3 regions of the Metabacillus indicus genome follow, and region 1 is predicted to be linked to each of the others. Evidence: riboswitches for the same ligand, from Rfam matches in the RefSeq annotation. Region 1 holds a riboswitch; each other region holds the start of a gene.
The links. Region 1 has a riboswitch for cobalamin ahead of ACK1LH_RS04055 (ribonucleoside-diphosphate reductase subunit alpha). Riboswitches for the same ligand answer to the same signal wherever they lie in the genome.
Positions count from the first base shown of each region.

Region 2: another riboswitch for cobalamin. It lies ahead of metE (5-methyltetrahydropteroyltriglutamate--homocysteine S-methyltransferase); the one in region 1 lies ahead of ACK1LH_RS04055 (ribonucleoside-diphosphate reductase subunit alpha).
Region 3: another riboswitch for cobalamin. It lies ahead of ACK1LH_RS13105 (DUF4430 domain-containing protein); the one in region 1 lies ahead of ACK1LH_RS04055 (ribonucleoside-diphosphate reductase subunit alpha).

Region 1 covers NZ_CP176757.1:788,454-795,963, forward strand. Annotated here, with positions in the region: gene ACK1LH_RS04035 (lamin tail domain-containing protein) at 1-200, opposite strand, end outside; gene ACK1LH_RS04040 (anti-sigma factor domain-containing protein) at 413-1,174, opposite strand; gene ACK1LH_RS04045 (RNA polymerase sigma factor) at 1,167-1,730, opposite strand; gene ACK1LH_RS04050 (ribonucleotide-diphosphate reductase subunit beta) at 1,907-2,950, opposite strand; gene ACK1LH_RS04055 (ribonucleoside-diphosphate reductase subunit alpha) at 2,968-5,238, opposite strand; cobalamin riboswitch at 5,423-5,607, opposite strand; gene dat (D-amino-acid transaminase) at 5,814-6,671, shown strand; gene nhaC (Na+/H+ antiporter NhaC) at 6,709-7,510, opposite strand, start outside.
Region 2 covers NZ_CP176757.1:2,158,317-2,165,826, forward strand. Annotated here, with positions in the region: gene ACK1LH_RS10825 (peptide MFS transporter) at 1-1,266, shown strand, start outside; gene metE (5-methyltetrahydropteroyltriglutamate--homocysteine S-methyltransferase) at 1,311-3,575, opposite strand; cobalamin riboswitch at 3,723-3,913, opposite strand; gene ACK1LH_RS10835 (GNAT family N-acetyltransferase) at 3,984-4,763, opposite strand; gene ACK1LH_RS10840 (sensor histidine kinase) at 4,883-6,130, shown strand; gene ACK1LH_RS10845 (Cof-type HAD-IIB family hydrolase) at 6,194-7,060, opposite strand; gene ACK1LH_RS10850 (DeoR/GlpR family DNA-binding transcription regulator) at 7,057-7,510, opposite strand, start outside.
Region 3 covers NZ_CP176757.1:2,572,219-2,579,728, reverse strand. Annotated here, with positions in the region: gene ACK1LH_RS13115 (response regulator transcription factor) at 1-599, shown strand, start outside; gene ACK1LH_RS13110 (ATP-binding protein) at 596-2,401, shown strand; cobalamin riboswitch at 2,479-2,664, shown strand; gene ACK1LH_RS13105 (DUF4430 domain-containing protein) at 2,813-3,226, shown strand; gene ACK1LH_RS13100 (ECF transporter S component) at 3,239-3,754, shown strand; gene ACK1LH_RS13095 (cob(I)yrinic acid a,c-diamide adenosyltransferase) at 3,835-4,413, shown strand; gene sigX (RNA polymerase sigma factor SigX) at 4,531-5,067, shown strand; gene ACK1LH_RS13085 (hypothetical protein) at 5,064-6,200, shown strand; gene ACK1LH_RS13080 (group-specific protein) at 6,372-6,983, shown strand; gene ACK1LH_RS13075 (hypothetical protein) at 7,173-7,510, shown strand, end outside.

The DNA of each region.
Region 1 (7,510 bases):
GGCTGCTCAGGAATTGGGGCAGGCTCTGATGGAGGTTCTGTTTCAGTTGTTTCTTTCTGGTCAATTACGATGGCTTCAGTCCCGTCAGCATTATTTTCTGCATAGACCATTGACGGAGCAAAAGCCGTTAGCAAATTTGAGGCAAGCATGACAAGAATGAAGGGAATAATGAGATAGGTCTTTCTTTTTTTGCGGGTCATGACAATCTCCTTTTTTACAAATTATTTACACAAATTCCATTTTAGATGGATGATGTAGTACTTAAATGAATTTTCTGTAAATTTATTGTAAATATTAGAGTTTATTGTTTAATTTTGGTGGTTTTTGCCGAAAAGGGCAGCGGCAAAATACGGAGAAAGGGGGTTTAAGCACAAAAAAAAGAGGGTACGGTATTACCGTACTCTCTGGGGGACTATAGCTGTGACGCAAGTACAACAGCGCCTTCAGGAGCTTTATTTCCTGCTTTTGGTTCAATCGTTATGGCTATCGTATCCCAGTTGAATCCGCCTTCCAGATTCATTTCGTACATGACGGCACCATGTCCGGATGAATCTGGAACGAATGAACCTGCCGCTACCGGCTTGTCATTTTCTATCAGCCATACCTGATATACTTCGCCTTCATTCAACTGCTTCAGCTGCTCGGCCTGAAGGAAGACCATTTCTTTAGAGTCTTTTTTCATCAGGGCTGCCATAGCTGTTGATTCGCTCAGCTGATCATCAACAGGTGCAAGTGCAACCTGTTTTTTTAGATCGTCCATACTGAAAGCTTTTTCCTGAGGTGGTTCATTCTCCATCTGAGTGACAAAATAAGCATTTCCAAGCAATGATGCAAAGAGCAGAGCTGCAACAGACGGGAGGACAAATCGGTTTGGCCGTTTTTCGGACTTGATTTGAACCGGAGTGTAGACCATCTTCTTTTGGTCATCTTTATTTTGCTCAACCACAGCAGAATCAGATTCAAACACATTTCCAAGAATGCGCTGCTTCATTTCCCGGGGAGGCTGCACAGGCTCAGAGAGATAAGGGAGGTCTTCGGTCAGCGAGGTTAATTCCTGAAATTCTTCTCTGCAATCAGGGCAGGACTCCAAATGAGCTTCAAACTCGGCCTTTTCTGCCGGTGTCAAATTTTCACTAAAATAATCATACAGCTTTTCACACATTTGGCTACTCATCCATAACCCTCCCTTCTTTTTCAAGCATGCTCCTCAGGTGTTTCAGCGCAAGCCTTATTCGTCCTTTCACTGTTCCAAGCGGTATCTGGTACACATCCGAGATCTTCTGCTGGGTAAACCCTTTAAAATAGAAAAGTTCTATCATCTGCTGCTGGTCCTTTTTCAGTTTGGACACAGCTTCTCTTAAAATCTCGCCTTTTTCCATCCATTCAACCTCATGTTCGACGGATTGTTCCGGAGTGGAAACAGAGTCCTTTTCTAATATTTCGACGGTGTCCGCCTTTTTATGTTTGCGAATCAGGTCAATGGCCTGATTTCTTGTGACGGTTAATAGCCAGGAGGTGAATTTTCCTTTGCTGCTGTCGTAGACACTTTTCCCGTGCCACAGCTTCATAAAAACATCCTGAAGAACTTCTTCAGCGAGAGTATGATCATGAGTGATGCGGAAGGCAAAAGAGTAAAGCAGTTTTTCGTAGCGGTCGTACATAGCTTCCAGAGCATCCTTGTCTTTCCTCAGGATCCTTTCGTACAACTTAGCGTCGTCGTTTACTGTCATCTCCTAATCTCCTCTAATTTAATCAGACATTCGTCTAAATTAAAGAATATCATTTATTGTCGCATATTGGAAAGCGGGAGACGGTTTATTCCTGCTGTAAAGCTAACGGATTAAATATAATTTTGTATCACATTTCCAAAAAAAAAACGCCGTAGTGGCGTTTTTTTACAAATGATTTACAAATCATCAAATCCGTTGTCAATTGAGTTGACCTTTGTATACTGTCTTGACTTCTGCTCGAAAAAGTCTGATTTTCCGAGGTCAACCTCTTCGTAGGCCTTGATCCATTTCAGCGGGTTTGTCCGGTTTGCTTCAAACGGACGCTCAAAGCCCAGCTGATTGCATCTTACGTTTGCATAAAATTTAATATAATCTTCCACATCCTGCATATGGATGCCGTCGATTTTGTTCCCGATAATGGTGCGTCCCCACTCGATTTCAAGGGTGGCTGCTTCTTTAAAGGTTTTCTGAACGAATGCTGCCAGCTCAGGTGTATTATACTCCGGATATTCGCGGAGAATTTCCTTGAAAATTTTCACGAACAGATCCACATGAATTTGCTCATCCCGATTAATATAGTTAATCATCGTGGAGGTGGCGACCATTTTTTGATTACGCGCGAGATTATAAAAATACGCGAATCCCGAGTAGAAAAAGAGCCCTTCAAGAATGACGTCATACACAATCGATTTCAGCAGGTTCAGCACATTCGCTTCCTCCGCAAACGCCTGATAGCCGTTTGTCACAAATTCATTTCTCTTCCGCAGCGTCGGTTCGCTGCGCCAGTATTCAAACACTTCATCCTGAACATGCTTTGGAACGATGCTTGATAAAACATATGAGTAGGAATGGTTGTGGATGACTTCCTGCTGGGCGAGCATAATCATCAGGGCATTGATGCTTGAGTCTGTGATATACTCCGCTACTTTTCCGGCATAATCAGTCTGGATGCTGTCAAGAAGGGCGAGAAGGCCGATGATTTTAAGAAATGCCTCCTGTTCGTCACCTGAAAGTTCGGGAAACTGTTTTATGTCCCCCGACATGTTGATCTCAAACGGCGTCCAGAAATTGGAGAGCATTTTCTTGTATTTTGCATAAGCCCAGGGATAGGATACGTCGTCCCAGTTTAAAACATTGGAGCTCCTTCCATTAATGATGGAAGTTGAACGGTTTGGTGCAGAAGCGTCCATGATCGGACGCGCGTTCAATGAATGTGTCATATACGATCTCTCCTTTATCAGCTTGCGCAGGATTCGCAGTCTTCGATATCGCTTGATGTTGACCGGACGTAGTAAGTGGTTTTAAGACCCGCTTTCCATGCTGTCAGGTGCAGGTCGAGCAGCTCTTTTGCTTTTATGGTGTTGCGGACGTAAAAGTTAAATGAGACAGATTGATCGATGTGCTTTTGTCTGGCTGCGTTCTGTTTAATGCTCCACATCTGGTCAATCAAATAGGCTGACTTATAAAACCAGGTGGTTTCTGCATTCAAGTCCGGTGCAGTAACAGGTATTTTGTAGTCTTTTTTCTCTTCAGAGTACATTTTTTGAAAAATAGGATCGATGCTTGCCGTGCTTCCCGCGAGAATCGATGTTGAAGCATTCGGGGCAACGGCCATTAAATATCCGTTTCGGATGCCGTTTACTTTAATCTTTTCTGAAAGCTCATCCCATGGCATAGAGTCAGATGTATAGTTTCTGTTCTTAAAGTAGTCGCCGGTATGCCAGCCTGAACCTTCAAAGACAGGATAGGCGCCTTTTTCTTCCGCAAGCCTCATGCTTGCCTGAATCGTGTAAAAGGCTATTTTTTCATAGAGTTCATCCGCATACTGAACGGCTTCTTCGTCTTCCCAGCGCAGACGCTTAAGAGCAAGAAGGTGGTGCCATCCAAAGGTTCCGAGGCCGACTGCCCGGTACTTTTGGTTTGTGAGCTTAGCCTGAAGAACGGGAATGTCATTTAAATCGATGACGTTATCGAGCATTCTGACCTGAACGTGGATCAGCCGCTCAAGCACATCATCTGACACAGCGCGGGCAAGGTTGATGGAAGAGAGGTTGCACACAACAAAATCTCCCGGTGTTTTAACAGTAATGATTTTGCCGTCTTCTGTATACTGTTCATCCATTGTTGTCGGGCTTTGGTTCTGAGTGATTTCTGTACAGAGATTGCTGCAGTAAACCATTCCTTTATGCGCATTGGGATTTTTCCGGTTCACTTCATCCCGGTAAAACATAAAGGGGGTCCCTGACTCAAGCTGGCTTTTCATAATGCCCTTCATAATGTCAATTGCAGGAACGGTAGTTTTTGAGAGTTCCGGATGATTGGCGCATTCCCAATATTTTTCGCGGAACGACCCTGCGCCTTTTTGCTCATCATAATAATCTTCCAAGGAGTAACCCATGACTTTCCGAACTTCATGAGGGTCGAACAAATGCCACTCTCCGCGGTTTTCAGCCTGTTCCATGAAAAGGTCCGGCAGGCAGACGCCGGTGAAGAGGTCATGTGTGCGTAAACGCTCATCCCCGTTGTTCAGCTTGGAATCAAGGAAGGAATAGATATCCTTGTGCCAGACGTCGAGGTAAACGGCGATCGCACCTTTTCTTTGCCCGAGCTGATCCACGCTTACCGCCGTATTGTTCAGCTGCTTCATCCACGGTATGACACCGGACGATACTCCTTTAAAGCCTTTAATATCACTCCCGCGGCTGCGGATTTTCCCGAGATAAACGCCGATGCCTCCGCCTGATTTTGAAAGATTGGCAATGTCTGTGTTGCTGTCGAAGATGCCCTGCAGACTGTCATCAACTGTATCAATAAAACAGCTGGACAGCTGTCCGACAGGCTTTCCTGCGTTTGACAAAGTCGGAGTCGCAACGGTCATATATAAATTGCTGAGTGCCCAGTACGCTTCTTTTACAAGCTGGAGGCGGTGTTCCGTTTTCTCCTTTGCCATCAGCGTCATGGCGATGACGAGATACCTCTCCTGGGGAAGCTCATAAACCGACTTGTCATAATCTCTCGCAAGATACCGGTCAGAGAGTGTCCGGAGCCCGATGTATGTAAAAAGCTTGTCTTTGTCATGGTCAATGACTTCTGAAAGCTGTTCAATTTCTTCTTCGGAATAAGAGTCAAGAAGGTGTCTGCTGTAGATGCCTTTTGCTGTAAGGGTTTTAATCAGCGACAGAAAGGTGCCGCCTCCTGATTCCCTGTTATATGCCGCTTCTTTATACAGCTTTTTTAGATAAATCCGGGCACAGAAAAAGGTCCATTCCGGCTGAAGCTCACTGATATTTGAAAGGCCTTCGAGAATGAGCAGGTTGGTCACCTGAGAGGCAGAACAGACAGTCCGGCCTTCCATGCTTTGAACAGCTCTTTCGGTGTATGTATGGAGGTCAAGCTCTTTAAAATCTTTTCCGGTTTCAGAAATAAAGTCAGTCAGCCGCTGCGGTGAGAACGGGGCTTTTTCGTTTGTCAGTTCGTTTACGATGACAGTGGTTATTTTGGTTGCCATAAGACATCCTCCTCATTTATAGTTCGGATTTCCGTATAACGGTCATTGATCTTTCAGGAAAAAAACTGCGGAAAATCAAAAAAACCGCCCATGAGAACATGAGCGGATCAAACGATAGAATAAGAGGGTGCACGCATCCCTGTTACTGGCCATCGTTTCATCTCCTCAGTCCCCGAAGAATTCGAAACTTCTGCAAATCTAAGGCAGGTCTCCTGACTTGTGATCACTCTGCGCTGAGTCCTTCCCATACATTTCTCTCGTACAGTGGTATTCCCAGTTCGTCACACTTACAGTTGCGGGGACAGTTCCGGATTTGCACCGGATTCCCTTTTAAGCCAACATGTTGGCACCTTGATTCGCTGATTATTTCAATATGTGGTATGTAGTTTTAGTAGTAAAATCAATATGTTGTGTTGTTTGATATTCTCATCATAAATGACATGGGTTATAATTTCAACTGAAATCTATGAAAATGTCGAAAGAAAAATAGAAAACCATTTTACAGTTCAGCGTGTTTCATCATACCATAGGTTAAAGGGAAGGTTACACTAAGTCTTATAAAAAGGAGATTTATCATGTACATACTTGTTAACGGCGAATATAAAAAGCGTGATGAAGTAGCGATTGATCTTGAAGACAGGGGCCATCAGTTCGGTGACGGGGTTTACGAGGTCATCAGGGTATATGATGGGGCATTTTTTGCGATGAAGGAGCATATGGAGCGGTTCATTCGAAGCGCAGAAGAAATCAAAATCGACCTTCCATATACGATAGGGGAGCTGACAGATCAGCTTGAAGAACTTCTCCGCCTGAATAAGACAGAAGACGGCGGTATCTATATGCAGGTTACAAGAGGAGCTGCCGCAAGAAAGCATCTGTTTCCTGGCAAGGGTACGGTTCCTGAATTAACGGCCTATCCAATTCCATGCTCAAAACCGGCAAAAGAGCAGGAGGTAGGGATTTCTCTCAGCCTGCTTGAAGACGTGCGCTGGCTCAGATGCGATATTAAAAGCCTGAATCTGCTGGGCAATGTCCTAGCAAAACAGGAGGCACATGACCGCGGGGATTATGAGGCGCTCCTTCACAGAAGCGGTATGATTACAGAGGGTTCTTCCTCCAATTTCTACGGGGTGAAAAACGGAAGTGTGTTTACTCATCCTGCGAATAACCTGATCCTGAATGGTGTTACGAGAATGAAAGTAGAAGAGCTTTGCAGACAGAACGGAATTGAGTTTCTGGAAGAAAGATTGAGCACTGAAGGTCTTGTCTCTCTTGATGAAGCATTTATCACATCTACGACCAGTGAAGTGATTCCTGTCATAAAGGTTGATGAAGGAAAGATTGGAGAAGGAATTCCAGGCCCGGTCACAAGAAAGCTTCAAAAGCTGTTTGATGAACTGATCGCAAAAGAAACGAAAGTGGTCGAGAAATAATAATAAAAATCCCGCCTGGTTTAGGCGGGATTTTCTGCTAGAGTGTATGTTTCCTGACAGGCAGGAATCCAAAAAGGACAGAAAACAATGGAGACAGGTAGAGAAAGAACGCAAATGGCAGGTACGCTATGACGTCCACACCGAGTGTCTGCGCGAAAAAGGCTCCGCTTACTCCCCAGGGAATAAGGGGATTGATCAGTGTTCCGGCATCTTCAAGGGATCTTGATAAATATTTCTTTTCAACGTTCAGTTTTTCATAGGCCGGTTTAAACGACTGACCGGGAATGAGTATGGACAAATACTGCTCTCCCGTTACGAGATTAACTCCGATTGAAGAAGAAATAGTTGCAAGGATCAGCTGCCCTTTGACTTTAATTCTCTCAATCAATCCGTTTAATAAAGTCTGGATCAGCTGCATTTTATCCATCAATCCGCCTAAAGCAAAGGCGATCATAATCAGCGAAATGGACCACATCATAGACTGAAGCCCGCCGCGGTTAAGCATTTGCTGGACGGTTTCCTGCTGAATATCAAACGCTGTTCCATTTTGCAGAACGGCTAAGAAACCGGAAAGATTTGTCCCGTCCTGAATGAGGAGACCTGTGATGCCGGCCGTTGCAATGCCTGCTGCAAGAGCAGGAATAACAGGAACCCGTGAGATGGCAAGTCCAATCACAATCAGAGGAGAGATCAAGGTCCATGGACTGATTGTGACGTGCTCTTTCATGACCGTCATAATTTCCTTAATGTTATCAAGTGTTGCTCCGTCAGCAGAAAGAGTTGTCCCCATATACCAGAAAAGTGCTGCTGTTATCGCATAAGCGGGAATCGTCGTTTTT
Region 2 (7,510 bases), 1.4 Mb from region 1:
GTTTATATGTCAGGAATTATCGGAGGATGGATTTCCGACCGATTGCTCGGCAATACGAGAACCGTTTTTTACGGCGGCGTTCTCATTATGCTCGGCCATATTATTCTTGCGCTGCCAGGAAGCATTCCGGCATTTTTTGTTTCCATGTTCTTTATCGTAATCGGTACAGGTTTGCTTAAACCGAATATTTCGAATATTGTGGGTGATCTCTACAGCAAAGAAGATAACCGCCGTGATTCCGGTTTCAGTATTTTCTACATGGGGATCAACCTTGGCGGTCTGCTTGCACCGCTTATCGTTGGTACTCTCGGGCAGAAATACAATTTCCACCTAGGATTCGGAGTAGCAGCTGTAGGTATGTTCCTTGGACTTGTTGTGTTCATGCTCACTAAAAAGAAAAACCTTGGACTTGCTGGAACGAGCGTTCCAAATCCGCTTACTCCTGCTGAAAGAAAAAGTGTTTTCGGCAGATTGGCGATTGGCCTTGCCGTCATTCTTGTTTTAGGTGCTGTATCCATTTCTACCGGATTCCTGACAATTGACCGCTTTACATTCATGATCAGTATTCTTGGTATTTTGATTCCAGCAGCATACTTTATCGTGATGTACCGCAGCCCGAAATCAACAGATGTTGAGCGTTCACGCCTGATCGCTTATATTCCGCTGTTTATCGCGGCCATGATGTTCTGGGCAATTCAGGAACAGGGTGCGACCATTCTTGGCGCTTATGCAGATAAACGCACACAGCTGACGTTCGGAAACTTTGAAATTCAGTCGTCATGGTTCCAGTCGCTGAATCCGCTGTTTGTTGTTCTTTTGGCTCCGCTTTTTGCGTGGCTTTGGATTAAGCTTGGAAACCGTCAGCCGTCGACATCCAAAAAGTTTGCTTTCGGACTTTTCTTCGCCGGGTTATCATTCTTAGTCATGATTATTCCTGCATATACAAACGGCACAGATACTCTTGTTCATCCAATGTGGCTTGTGCTCAGCTTCTTCCTTGTTGTTCTTGGAGAGCTTTGCCTGTCTCCTGTCGGATTATCGGCAACGACCAAGCTTGCTCCGGCTGCTTTCTCAGCCCAGACCATGAGTTTATGGTTCCTGACGAATGCATCGGCTCAGGCAATCAACGCACAAATCGTAAAGTATTACACACCTGAAACCGAAATTGCCTACTTCGGAATTATCGGCGGACTCGCCATTCTTTTAGGGGCAATCATGCTGATTCTTTCACCGAAGATTCAAGCGTACATGAAAGGTGTAAGATAATACAAAAAAGCCTGTCCTCACAATGGACAGGCTTTTTTTGCGTATTAAACAGTAGTCTCTTGAACGGCTTTCTCTCTGCATATCTTCGCTGCTCTCACCATAATCTTCAATGCCTCAACGGCCTCTTTTTCCCCTCTAGTTTTAAGGCCGCAGTCAGGGTTCACCCAAAATTGGCCAGCATCCAGCACCTGCAGCGCCCTTTCAATATTACGGATCATTTCCGTTTCTGAAGGTATTCGCGGACTGTGAATATCATATACTCCAAGGCCTATACCCTTGCTGTAAGAGTATGTTTCAAACGAATGAATCAATTCCCCGTGGCTTCTTGAAGTTTCAATGGAGATGACATCTGCATCAAGCGCATCAATTGCTTCAATCATGTCTTCAAAGCTTGAATAGCACATATGTGTATGAATTTGCGTCTCTGGTTTCACAGAAGCTGTTGACCGTTTAAAAGCCTTGACTGCCTCTTCCAAGTATTGTTCCCTCATCTTTTCTTTAAACGGAAGGCCTTCTCTAAGCGCAGGTTCATCTACTTGAATCATGCCTATGCCAGCGTTCTCTAATGCTTCAACTTCTGCTCTAATTGCGAGAGAAAGCTGATTTAACACGGCTGCTCTGGGGACGTCGGATCTGACAAATGACCAGTTTAATATCGTAACCGGCCCTGTCAGCATGCCTTTTACCGGCTTGTCAGTCAGCCTTTGGGCGAACAGGGTTTCTTTTAATGTCATCGGCTCCTCAAAAAACACATCCCCGTAGATAACAGGCGGCCTTACGCACCGTGAACCGTATGACTGTACCCACCCATTTGAAGTGATGGCCATTCCTTTAAGTTTTTCTCCAAAATATTCGACCATGTCTGTCCGTTCGAACTCACCGTGAACAAGGACATCAAGCCCCAGAGTTTCCTGGATATCAATCCACTTTTTTATTTCTCCTTCAATAAACTGAGAATAGTCCGAATCCGAGAGAGTTCCTTTTTTGTACTTCAGCCTTGCAGCACGCACTTCATTCGTTTGCGGAAAACTTCCGATTGTTGTAGTCGGAAGCACCGGAAGGCTGAATTTTCTTTGCTGAGCCTCTTTTCTTTGAGCTGCGCTAACTCTGTCAGTGCTGTACTCATCAAAAGAAGCATGTACAGAATGCCGGTTTCTTAAGTCTGAAGCTGCAAGTTCTGATATCCCCTGATCATAAGCTGAAAGAGTCTCTTCTTCAAAATTCATAAATTTTGTCAGCAGGGTGATCTCTTGCAGCTTTTCATCCGCGAATGCCAGCGCGCTTTTAACAAGAGGGTGTAAATTCCCTTCACTCCCTGCAGTTACAGGCACATGAATCAGGCTGCATGAAGGCTGAAGAATCAGCCGGTCTCTTCCGACCTTCTCCAGAATTCGGTTTACCAATTTGACTGTTTTCTGAAGCTCTGCCTTCCAAATATTGCGGCCGTCGATGACGCCTGCCGCAAGCACCATGTCCTTTGGAAAACCGAATGCATTCAAATGCTCCAGTGTTTTGCCGCTGTCATGAACAAAATCAAGGCCTATGCCGTCAACAGGCAGCTGAATGAGCTCTTCATATTGCTCTGGACATTCAAAGTAAGTTTGCAGAAGAAGTTTTGTGCTGCCTAACCCTTTTTTGATTGTTTCATAGATTTTTTTCGTTTTTTTCATAAAGGCTGCATCCGCTGCAGATGTAACAAATATTGGCTCGTCTATTTGTATCCACTCTGCACCTTCTTCTTCAAGCTCCTTGAAAACCTGAACATATAAAGGGACGAGTTTTTCGAGAATTTCTTCTTTCTTTTCTCCTTTTGAAAGGGCTGTTAGAGTCAGCGGGCCGACAAGTACCGGTTTCCCCGTAATCCCGGCCTCATCCTTTGCTTCTTTAAATAGCTCAAGCAACCGGTTATGGATAAGGCGGGGTTCTGTTCCGTCAAGCTCAGGAACAATATAATGGTAGTTTGTATTGAACCATTTTGTCATTTCTGATGCTACTATGTCTTTGCTGCCCCTGGCAATCGAAAAATACGTTTGGAGTGATGACGGGTCCTGGTCCCTGAATCTTTCCGGAATCAGTCCGAACATAACGGCCGTATCAAGTACATGATCGTAATAGCTGAAGTCGCCTACCGGGACAAGGTCAATCCCCGCCTCGCGCTGTTTGACCAAATGAGAGAGCCTGATTTTCTTCATATCCAAATGAAACTCCCGCTCCGTCAGATCTCCTCTCCAAAACGCCTCAAGAAGCTTTTTCCATTCTCTTTTTTCTCCAATTCTCGGATATCCAAGGTTTGAATTTCTCATTTTCATTGCGGTTCCCCCGTTTTCATAGTTTCTCAGCTCTAAACATGAAAAAACTCTCCTTTTTTAAAAGAGAGTTTAATGGACACAGCTAACTAGAGTTGAGACACAACAAAGGTTTCAACATACCGCATCACCCTCCCTATTTCGCGTAGGCTTAAAGTGCATACGACAGGCAGGTCTCCTGGCTCTGGTTCGTTGCATGCTGCTGCCTTCCCATTCCATTGCAGAACAGTGGCTTCGTGCAGAATGCTCCCCATTACAGTGGCGCGACCGCACCGGATTTTCACCGGCTTCCCTTTTAAGCTTCCGCGTATAGCGTCAGCACCCATCGCTTGTCAACATATTATGAATATTTTTGTGATTGTTTTTAACAATAGCTGATGTTTTTCAATCTTGCAAGACATTTCTTATTATTCAGAAAGAAATTCCGATTACTTTCCATTTGGCAGCCTCATAAAATCCAAGCTTTTTATACAGTTCTCCTGCATCTGGATTGTTGTAGAATAAATAGAGTTCTTTTTCATCTCCATAATCCCTGCATATTCTCGCAATGACTTTTGAGGCATATCCTTTTCTTCTGTATTTGGGAGGAGTTGCAACGCCGGCAATAACAGCAGTCTTCTCGTGATCTGTATAAATTCCTGCAGTTGCTGCCATCGTGCCGTTTTCCTCAAAGTAATAGACACTGAGTTTTCCGGAGAGGATGCTTTCATACTGTTCATCCGCAAAAATTTCTTCACTCGGACCAGCCATTTTATATTCTTCTACTTGAATAAATAAGCGGTAAAGCCTGCGGCAATCCTCAAGACTTGTGATTTTGCAGACTTCGCCGGATATGCTGCCGGCTGCTCTATTATCGTATTTCATCATGACTGAGTCACTTTCAATCTCGGTTTTCACAATCCTTTTAATTGACTCAATAAGCTCCTGTTTCCCGAAAATTCTCCTGATGCCTGTTTCCTGAATGACAGGAATAAAAGCCTCTACATCAGCAGGCATTACAGAACTGCAGCAATACATTTTATCAGGATAATTGATAAGCAAAGCCGTCAATTCAGCATCTTGATACTGACCGAAAACCCTGACCTGTTCATCTTTCAGGTCTTCTGCAATCAAAGCGTTTACATCATGGTTTTTATCTAAAAAAGCGACTGCCTGAGGATATTGATCTTGTTTAAGCAATTTTATCGCCATTTCGCATCTCCCGGGAAAAATTTTGGCCAGTCTATAGAATATTCTAACATTCTCCGTCCATTTGATATATATTTTAATAGAGAAGAAATTTCACTATTTGGAGAATTAGGTGTGTGCCCATGGAAATGAAGGATGTACTGTTGAATTTATTGCTCGTTTTGTCACCGCTTCTCATCATCCAGTTATTGTATATGAGAAAAGAAACGAACAAAAAAATGAACAAATGGCTGTTTGCCCTTCTTCCTGCGCTTGCCATTGTCTTCAGCATGCTGTATCCCTTTATGATTGATGGAGAGTTTTTCTTTGATTTCAGACGGATTCCATATGTTATGGGGCTTTTGTACGGAGGATATCCGCTTGGAATCTTTTTATTTATCGTCACAGTCGGAACAAGGGTGCTTATTGGCGGCAGCGGCATTTATCCGACAATTGTCATGGCAGGAATACTCGTTTTGTTTGTCCCGATGCTGTCTTCGTATTATTTGAAAAGCAGGCTGAGAATGAAGCTCTCTCTTGTGACTGCATTTGTTCTGGGTTCTCTGCTGTTATCGATTATCCAGATTGAAATGATGTATAAAACGGCTTTTCATCCATCGCATTATTTGGAGCTGATTATCTTTCACATTTTTGCAGCGGTCATCGGCACGATTTTGTTTGAAACAATCATTCAAAATTTTTATTTGCTGAAAAGGGTTATAAAAGCGGAAAAGCTTGAAGTTGTCAGCCATCTTGCAGCAAGTATTTCACATGAAGTGCGCAATCCCCTGACAACAACAAAAGGTTTTCTTCAGCTGCTCAGAGATGATGAAATAAGCAGGGAGAAACGGGACGAATATATCAAAATCTCATTAGATGAATTGGACCGCGCTACGAATATCATTAAAGATTACTTAACCTTTGCGAGACCAGAGGCTGAACATCAAAATCCGATTTCCATACACAGCGAGCTGAAAAACTGCATGAACGTTCTGACACCGCTCGCCCAAATGGAAAATGTCCAGTTTAAAGAGGATTTCTGCGAGGAAGAGCTCTTTGTGCTTGGTGATTCGCTTAAATTCAAGCAATCCATCATCAATATTTTAAAAAATGGCATAGAGTCCTATCATGCCGGTGGCCTGATCCAGCTTTCTGCTGAAAAAGAAGATACATATGTAAAGATCACTATTTCTGATTTTGGAAAAGGCATGACGGAGGATCAGGTGCTGCGGCTTGGAGAGCCATATTTTTCTACGAAATCAAACGGTACTGGACTTGGGATGATGGTCACCTACAGCATTATCCATTCGATGAACGGGCATATTTATGTAAACAGCGCACCTGGTCAGGGCACTGTTTTCCGGATTTTTCTGCCCCTTCATGTAAAGTAAGTCGTTCTGACATTGAGTTGCAAGCGTAAGGCCGGCCTCCCGCTTGGGTGACCGGCCTTTTGATTATACTGTCTGCTTTGCATCCATTAATCGCTTAATCGCAAGCTCTACTCCATCCTGATCATTCGTGAGGGTGATATCTGAACAAATCGCCTTAATTTCTGGACGCGCATTTCCCATGGCAATGCTTTTTCCTGCTGCCTCAAGCATGGATTGATCATTTATGCTGTCTCCGATCGCAGCGGTTTCTGAAAGGTCAATGCCTAAATGGCCGGCGAGTTTCTTCAAAGCAATGCCTTTTGAGGCCAATTTATGTTCAAGTTCAAAGTTATGGTCTGCCGACGTAACCAAGGTCAGATTTTCACGGTCTTTAAACTTCTCCCATCCGGCGTCCAGCTTTTCCTGGTGGAATGAAAAGGCAAGAATATTATAAATATCCTCGTTTAAGATTTCCTTGAAGCTCTCAATAAAGACAAATCCTGACTGGCTGTACTGTTTGCTGGCAGCATGAAGGAGCTTTGAGCGGTCGGCTTCCGGATTTGCACTTTTGATCCGGTCTATTTCAATCGACAGAAGCTCTCTTCCGTGCTGCGGGGTGAAGATTGCATTTTGTCCGAAAACTTCATAGTAGTAGTCGTTTTCTTCAAGAAACTGCAATGCTTCTGCAGCCATTTCTTTTTCCATAGGCTGAGATTGAAACAGCGTTCCGTCAGGCTGGTGGATTGTCGCGCCGTTCGCAGCGATCACCCAGGTTTTCACATTCGCATTCTTGAAAATTTCCTTCACATCAAAATGGGCTCTCCCTGTTGCAATGACCACTTCTATCCCTTTTTCCTGCGCCTGTCTCAGCGCATTCAAATTTTCTTCACTCACTTTGTTTTCACTGTTCAAAAGTGTACCGTCAAGGTCAATCGCGATTAATTTTGTCATGTTGTTTCCTCCTCGGCTACAAGCAGCTCTACATTGTTTTTATCAAGCAGATCTCTAAATGATTTATCAGGCTCTTTGTCTGTAATTAACAGGTCGATCTCATGCAGATCGGCATAGAGAAAAAAATCGGTCACTCCAAGCTTTGAATGATCGGCAAGTGCAATTACCTGACTAGCCTGGCTGATCATCTTCCTCTTTACCATCCCGTCCTCCTCGTGTGCTATAGATAATCCCCTTTCAGAGATGCCGACAACTCCAATAAATACTTTGTCCACATGATATTTAGAAAGTTTTTCAACGACAGATGATCCGTAGAGAAAGCGGTGCTCCTTCTGCAGTTCTCCTCCAAGGAGATGAATCTGAATCCCGGGCTTTGATGAAAGAATATCTGCCTGATTGATTGAGTTTGTAATGACAGCTGCATTCGTGACATTCATAAATTCGGCGCAT
Region 3 (7,510 bases), 1.8 Mb from region 1:
CTCTGGAGATGGCTCTTGCAGAAGAATATGATCTGATTCTGCTTGATTTGATGATGCCGGGCATTGACGGCATTGAGGTGTGCAGACAGCTTCGCCTGAAAAAAGCAACGCCGATCATTATGCTTACGGCAAAAGGGGAAGAAGTGAACAGGGTACAGGGATTTGAGGTCGGCACAGATGACTATATCGTTAAGCCTTTCAGCCCGAGAGAAGTTGTTTTGAGAGTGAAAGCCCTTCTGAGACGCTCTTCGACGACTTCATTCCTTAAAACAGAGACAAAGGCCAAAAACGTGATTGTCTTCCCGCATCTTTCCATTGACCATGATGCCCACCGCGTTCTTGCTGATGGAAAAGAAGTCAGCTTAACGCCGAAAGAATATGAGCTTCTTTACTTTTTGGCGAAAACGCCTGATAAAGTGTATGACCGTGAGAAGCTTTTGAAAGAAGTATGGCAGTATGAGTTTTTCGGAGACTTGAGAACGGTTGATACACATGTTAAGCGTCTTAGAGAGAAACTCAGCAAAGTTTCACCCGATGCTGCCTCGATGATTGTGACGGTCTGGGGTGTCGGCTACAAGTTTGAGGCAGGCAGTGAATGATGTTTTGGAAAAGCGTAGTCGGTAAACTCTGGTTTACCATCCTGCTTCTCGTATCATTCGTCTTATTTGTCTTGACCGTTTTGCTGCTTCAATTTATTGAAAGCTTTCATGTGGATGAAGCCGAGAACGAACTGACGCAGCTGGCCAACAAAGTGTCTGTTATTTTGGAAAACCATGAAGACCAGGAGCTTGCAAGATCCATCACCTGGGAGCTTGCGGATGAACTGACAAGCATTGTGATAGCCGAAAACGAAAATGAATACTGGTTTTCACCAAAAAAGTATGAAAACACGCCAACCTTCAGCATGGAGGATATCCGCGCTGACAGAGAGCTGTCAAAGGTGTTTCAGGATCAGAAAAATGTAAGCAAGCTCACGCGGCTGCCTGAAGAACAGCAAAAAAACTCCGGAAACAAGGAGGAAGTGCTTGTAGTCGGTGTTCCCTATAAAACAAGTGACGGCAAGGACGGAGCCGTTTTTATGTCACAGTCCCTGCAGGCCGTCCAAAAGACAACCGAGCACACGACAAAATACATTCTTCTTGCGGCAGGTATAGCCATCATTCTGACAACGGTTTTTGCCTTTTTCCTGTCTACTAGAATTACCTATCCATTGAGAAAAATGAGAGAGGCGACACAAGAGCTGACACGCGGCAATTTTGATACAAAAGTTCCTATTTTGAGCCACGATGAAATAGGGGAGCTCGCCATTGCGTTCAATCAGATGGGCAGACAGCTGAAGTTTAACATCAACGCTCTCAATCAGGAGAAAGAGCACTTAACGAGCATTTTAAGCAGTATGGCAGACGGGGTTATCACGCTTAATATTGATGGAACGATTCTCGTGACCAATCCTCCTGCAGAACGCTTCCTGCAGTCATGGTACTATGAACAGAAAATGCAGATTAATGAAGGGGAAGAAATTCCGCCGGAAGCAAAGGAATTGTTCCAGCGGGTAGTCAACACAGAAAGAGAGCATATCGTTGAAGTAACCCTTCAGGGAAGAAGCTGGGTGCTTGTCATGAGCCCGCTTTACAATCAGTCGTACGTCCGGGGGGCTGTTGCCGTGCTTCGGGACATGACAGAAGAGCGCAGGCTTGATAAATTGCGCAAAGACTTTATCGCAAACGTCAGCCATGAACTGAGAACGCCGATTGCCATGCTCCAGGGGTATTCTGAAGCTATTGTGGATGATATTGCAAGCTCGGATGAAGAGAAAAAAGAGATTGCACAGGTTATCTACGATGAATCGCTCAGAATGGGAAGGCTTGTCAATGATCTGCTCGATCTTGCCCGGATGGAAGCGGGTCATATCACCCTTAATCTCGAGAGCATTTCCATTCATGAATTTATTGAAAAAATAAACCGGAAGTTCCAGGGACTTGCAAGAGAAAAAGACATTACGCTCACCTCCAGCATTACACTTGACGAACCTGAATTTGTTTTGGATCCGGATAAAATTGAACAGGTTCTGACGAATCTCGTGGATAACGCTATCAGGCATACACTTGAGGGCGGTACAGTCGAAATGGCTGTGCAGTCTGCTGCCGGCGGTATTAAAGTTGATGTGAAGGATACGGGCACAGGAATTGTCGAAGAAGACCTTCCGTTTGTTTTTGAGCGTTTTTACAAAGCAGATAAGGCGAGGACGAGAGGCCGCTCCGGAACTGGCCTTGGTCTTGCGATTGCCAAGAACATTGTCGATGCCCATTCAGGATCGATTAATGTGCACAGCAAAGTAAATGAAGGAACAACATTCAGTTTCTTTCTGCCTCGAAAAACCGTTTATCCTGATAGAATCTGACGAATATTCTTGTTTCATACGAAACACCTGTTGATGCCGCATGTCGTTTTAGGTACAATAAAAGCTGGATATAAAAGTGAATACGAAAAGAAACTGGTGCAAACTTTGCTTAATAGGGAATCAGGTGAAATGCCTGGACTGTCCCCGCAACTGTAAGTGCAGACAATACCTGCTTTTAGACCACTGTCAGAATTCAGACGGGAAGGTGCAGGCTTGAGGATGAAGCACGAGTCAGTAGACCTGCCGGGATCTTTCGAACGTTACTATTCTTCGGGGATTTGAGCATAGAAACGGCACAGGTATGGCATGAGTGCCTGCAGTTTCTTCTATGCCGTTTTAAAAGCCCATCTTCTATAAGATGGGCTTTTTGCTTTTCCAATACATACACAACAACAAGAGGAGAGATGGAACATGAACAAATTTTACAGTTTTCTCGCAATCATTCTTCTGACACTGATGAGTGCCTGCGGAAATGCGGCAGAGCAGCCTAAAACGGAAGAAACAAAACCTGCTGCTGAGAGCAAAGAGCAGGCTGAAGAGCTGAAAGCATCTGTCACGCTGACAAAAAATGAAATGGCAGAGAAAGTAGACGCTAAAGAAATTGCATTTGAAGAAGGACAAAACTTGATGGATGCCATGAAGGAGAACTTTGAAATTGAAGAGTCCGGAGGTTTTATCAACGGAATTGAAGGCATCCAGGCGAGCGAAGCGGACAAAACATACTGGCATTTAATCGTTAACGGGGAAGATGCCATGACAGGAGCTAATGACATTAAACTGAAAGACGGCGATAAAATTGAATTTGATCTGCGGAATTATGAGTAAGCGTGAGAAACAATGACAACAAGAAGAATCAGTCTTCTGTCTCTGCTTATAGCCTTGTCCGTTGTCGGCAGACTTTCCTTTCAATTTGTTCCGAACATACAGCCGATGACAGCCATCATCCTCATCACGGCGATTCTGCTCGGACCGGTTAATGGAATGATTGTCGCAGTGCTAGGCTGTTTCCTGAGCAACCTGCTGCTTGGCATGGGAACGTGGACAATCTGGCAGATGCTTGCATGGGGGATTCTGGCTCTCGTATTCGGCCTGCTTGGAAAAGCGGTTAAAAGAAACAGGCTGCTCATTTTTAGCCCGGCAGCTGTTCTTGCGGGATATCTTTTTGGATTCATCGTTTCTCTGAATATGTTTGTCCTGACAGATAACGGACTTGCCTACTATCTTGCAGGAATCCCGTTTGATACGATGCATGCAGCAGGAAACGGCATTTTCTTTCTTGTGCTGTACCCGGTTATGCAAAAAACGTTTCAGTATTATCTGTGTAAAAACGATTATGGCGTTACACTTCAATAAAATAATGGCAGAATAAGAGAGAGACTTTCTTTTTAGCTTAGGCAAGACAGTCTGAGAACAAAGGACAGGAGCTGCTGAATATGAATTTGTATACTAGAACCGGCGATAAAGGGAAAACAAGCATTATCGGGGGCCGTGTCGATAAGGATGACCTGAGGGTAGAAGCCTACGGAACAATCGATGAGGTAAACTCTTTTACCGGTCTTGCCATGACATGGATGAACGATGAAACTCTGAAAGACATGAAGCAGGAATTTGAAAAAATCCAGCATGAACTTTTTGACTGCGGAAGCGATCTTGCTGTCATCCACGGCAAGCAAAAGTATCCCTATAAAACAACACCTGACATGATTGAGTTTCTTGAAACGCGAATTGATGCGTACACAGCAGAAGCCCCTCCGCTCGAGCGGTTCATTCTACCTGGGGGAACAGAGGCGGCCGCTGCCATCCATGTGGCAAGGACCGTAGCAAGAAGAGCGGAGCGCTGTATTGTTTCGCTCAAAAAAGAAACGGAAATCAATGAGCATGTTTTAACGTATATGAACAGACTTTCCGATTTTTTCTTTGCGGCAGCGAGAGCGGCAAATGCCAGACTCGGTTCAAAAGATGTGGAGTATGAAAGAAGTGCCATCGTATTTACGAAAAAGAAAGAGTCATAATTTCTTTGAAAAGGAAGGCGGAAACTGCCTTCCTTTTTCTATGCAATCCCGATATAGTAAAAGATGTGTAACTTTTTATTCTTCATTCCGACTAATGTATTGATTGGAGGTTCGTTCATGGAAGAGGCCTTTCAAAGGATTTATGAAAAATATCACAGCGATCTTTTCCAGTTCTTGTTTTATATGGTGAAGAATCGTGAACAGGCCGAGGACCTCGTTCAGGAAGTGTATATACGAATATTAAAATCACACAGCAGTTTTGAAGGACGGAGCAGTGAAAAAACCTGGATCCTCTCCATTGCAAGACATGTTGCGATTGATTTTTTCCGCAAACAGAAAACACTCAAACAGCGAATTTTTGAAGCGTTTGACTGGGACCGAGAGCAAATACGGGATCATCAGCCGCTGCCGGAGGAAATCGCTGCTTTAAATGAAGAGATGCAGATGGTTTACCGGACGCTTGATACATGCACAGTCGATCAGAGGGCCGTCGTTATCTTAAGGTATATTCAGGGAATGTCCATTGCCGATACAGCAGCAGCCCTCGGATTTACGGAAAGCAAAGTGAAAACGACCCAGCACAGAGCGCTGAAAGCTCTGAAAAATAAATTATCTGAACACTCGATCAGGAAGGAGGGAATAGCAAAGGGATGAATCAATCAAAATGGAACGATGAGCAGATTACCGATAAACTTCAAGCAATGCCAGATATCAAAGACCGGAGGACGCAGCAGCAAATCTACACCAGTTTGCAGCAGCGTATGCACAAAAAGAAAGTTCAGTGGAAAACACCGGCTCTTGCAAGCTTTGCCGCCCTTTTTATTCTTTTAATCCTTTCACCCTTTTTCCTTCAGAACTTCCAGATGAGTGAAAGTAGGTCTGAGTACAGTGCGGATAAAGCAGCTGAAAGCGGCCAGGTGTCTGAAGAAAACGCAGACATGAAATTAGAAGCAAAATCTGCACCAGAGCCTGAGAAAAAATCATTTGTAGCAAGGACAAAGGACAATCAAACGATTGTAACGGTTGCCTATCCCGATCTTCAGGTTCAAAATACGATACCGCTCAGCTTTCAGTTCGATTCCTCTGACTCGTACATGACTCTTTTTGAGACGGCGCTGACTTCATTTGACCCGATGAGCGCCGGACTGAGTCCTTCTGCGCTCTCAGGAACAAAGCTCTCGTATGAGACAGGAGAAGAACGGATGTCTGTTGACATTAAAGGGAATTCCTATGCGGAATCAAGCTCAGAAACGGAAAACAGGCTCTTTACAGAAGGTCTTGAAGAGTCTTTCCGCTGGCAGGATGCCTCTCAGGCTGACTATTATACCCGCGGCGAAAAAGGAGCGGAAATCGGAGCGTATGGCTATCAGGATAAGCTGACTTTCAAAAAGTTCAAAAAGAAAGCCTATTTCCTGTATCAGGAGAGCCTGAACTCACCTAAATTCCTGGCGCCTTCTCTTCTATCCTTTAACAAGCTGACAGATGCCCTGACGGCTATGAAAGAAAAAGGGACACTCGGATTAAAACCGGTGATCGAAGAAACAGTTGTCATCGATGAAATAAAAGAAACAGATAATGGAGTAACCATTGAATTCACAGACGCCTCAACAATTGATGATAACGAAACAGATACACTGATGCTCGAAGCGATTTTGATGACCGCTAAAGATTTCGGCTACGAAAGTGTAAAATTCGAAGGAATCGAAGCCGGCAGAATTGGTGAAATGGACGTAACACAGGCCGTGCCCGTCCCGTTCTCGCCAAACCCTGTCGATCTTGAGGAATAACAGGAAAAACCCGCAGCCTGACGCTTGCGGGTTTTTTGGCCGTTATCAAAAAAAGCAGGAGGGTGCTGAGACTTTATATATGGTTCCAGATTTTCCGGCTAGCAGATGGGATATTTGTGATATTATTGTAAATATTGGTTATTTTGTTTGGGAGCAGGAGGGAAAAGACTTATGGAGGATACTCAAAAGGAAGTAGGACTTAGCGGATTTGAACTGGAAGTTAACGCTCCTTATTCCTTGAATTATTTGATTTATGTCCAAAACATATATATAAACAGTCAAAATCAAGACCGGGAAAATCCTTTGTTTCCATACGTTTATAGTTCAACGTGGGGGCTCTTAGAAGATGAATTTGAAAATATTTTTACAGAAGTATGGAACGAGACAGTAATTAGAAATTGTCAAAGCGGCTTATACGATCATAATGGAACATTAAATCTGGATAAAACATTTTATCAAAAGTTGTTTAAGGACAATGAAACAGGAGTATCTGGATATTCTGAGAGTGTTAAATCCTTTGTAACTTGGTGGAATGGGATATACGGAAAAATTTCGATTGAAAGTGTATTTGATGAGAATAGAATGAATGAGGTCTATAGGGATTTATCTAACTCTCTAAATGTGAATAAAAGGTTAAGAATAGATTTGATATATGATAATCCTGTGTTAACTGAAAATACTTTTAATTCGTGGTATGCAGTACTGCCTATTGAAAATATTTTCGACATCAGAAAAAAATCAGAAGTCATTTCGAAATTAATTAAATGTTGCGAGATTAGCTGATTTTTTTATTCAAGTTTAGGGGGTTATTGCATCAAAGTGGATCGCCTTTTCTTATTGAGGAATTGGGCAGCATTTAAAATATCCTTTTGAAAAAAGAAAAGAATCTTCTAAATGAATCAGCAAATTGATGTCTTATTGAACTTTATACCGGATTCAACAGAATTCACTATGAACAGGGGCGGCCCTTTAATGAATAAAGATTTAATAAGAAGAATACAACAAAAATATAGAGATGATAAAGAATTAAAAAATAATGAGAGAAAAAATGCAGTAGAAGCAGCAATTATTATTTTTTTATTTATTTTCCTATTTTACCTAGGGACAAAATTTACATTTACAGAGTCTGAGGGTATCCAACCACTCCAAGCTAATGATGTTGAGCTCGGCTGGATGGAAGTCACTAAAGAAATAGATGATGCCTTAAAGAAGAATACAGATGAATATGCGGGGGTCGCAATTGATTTTAATCCTAAACCTATAAAAATTTTCATTAAGACATCATTTAAGAAAAACAATTTAAACGGCGA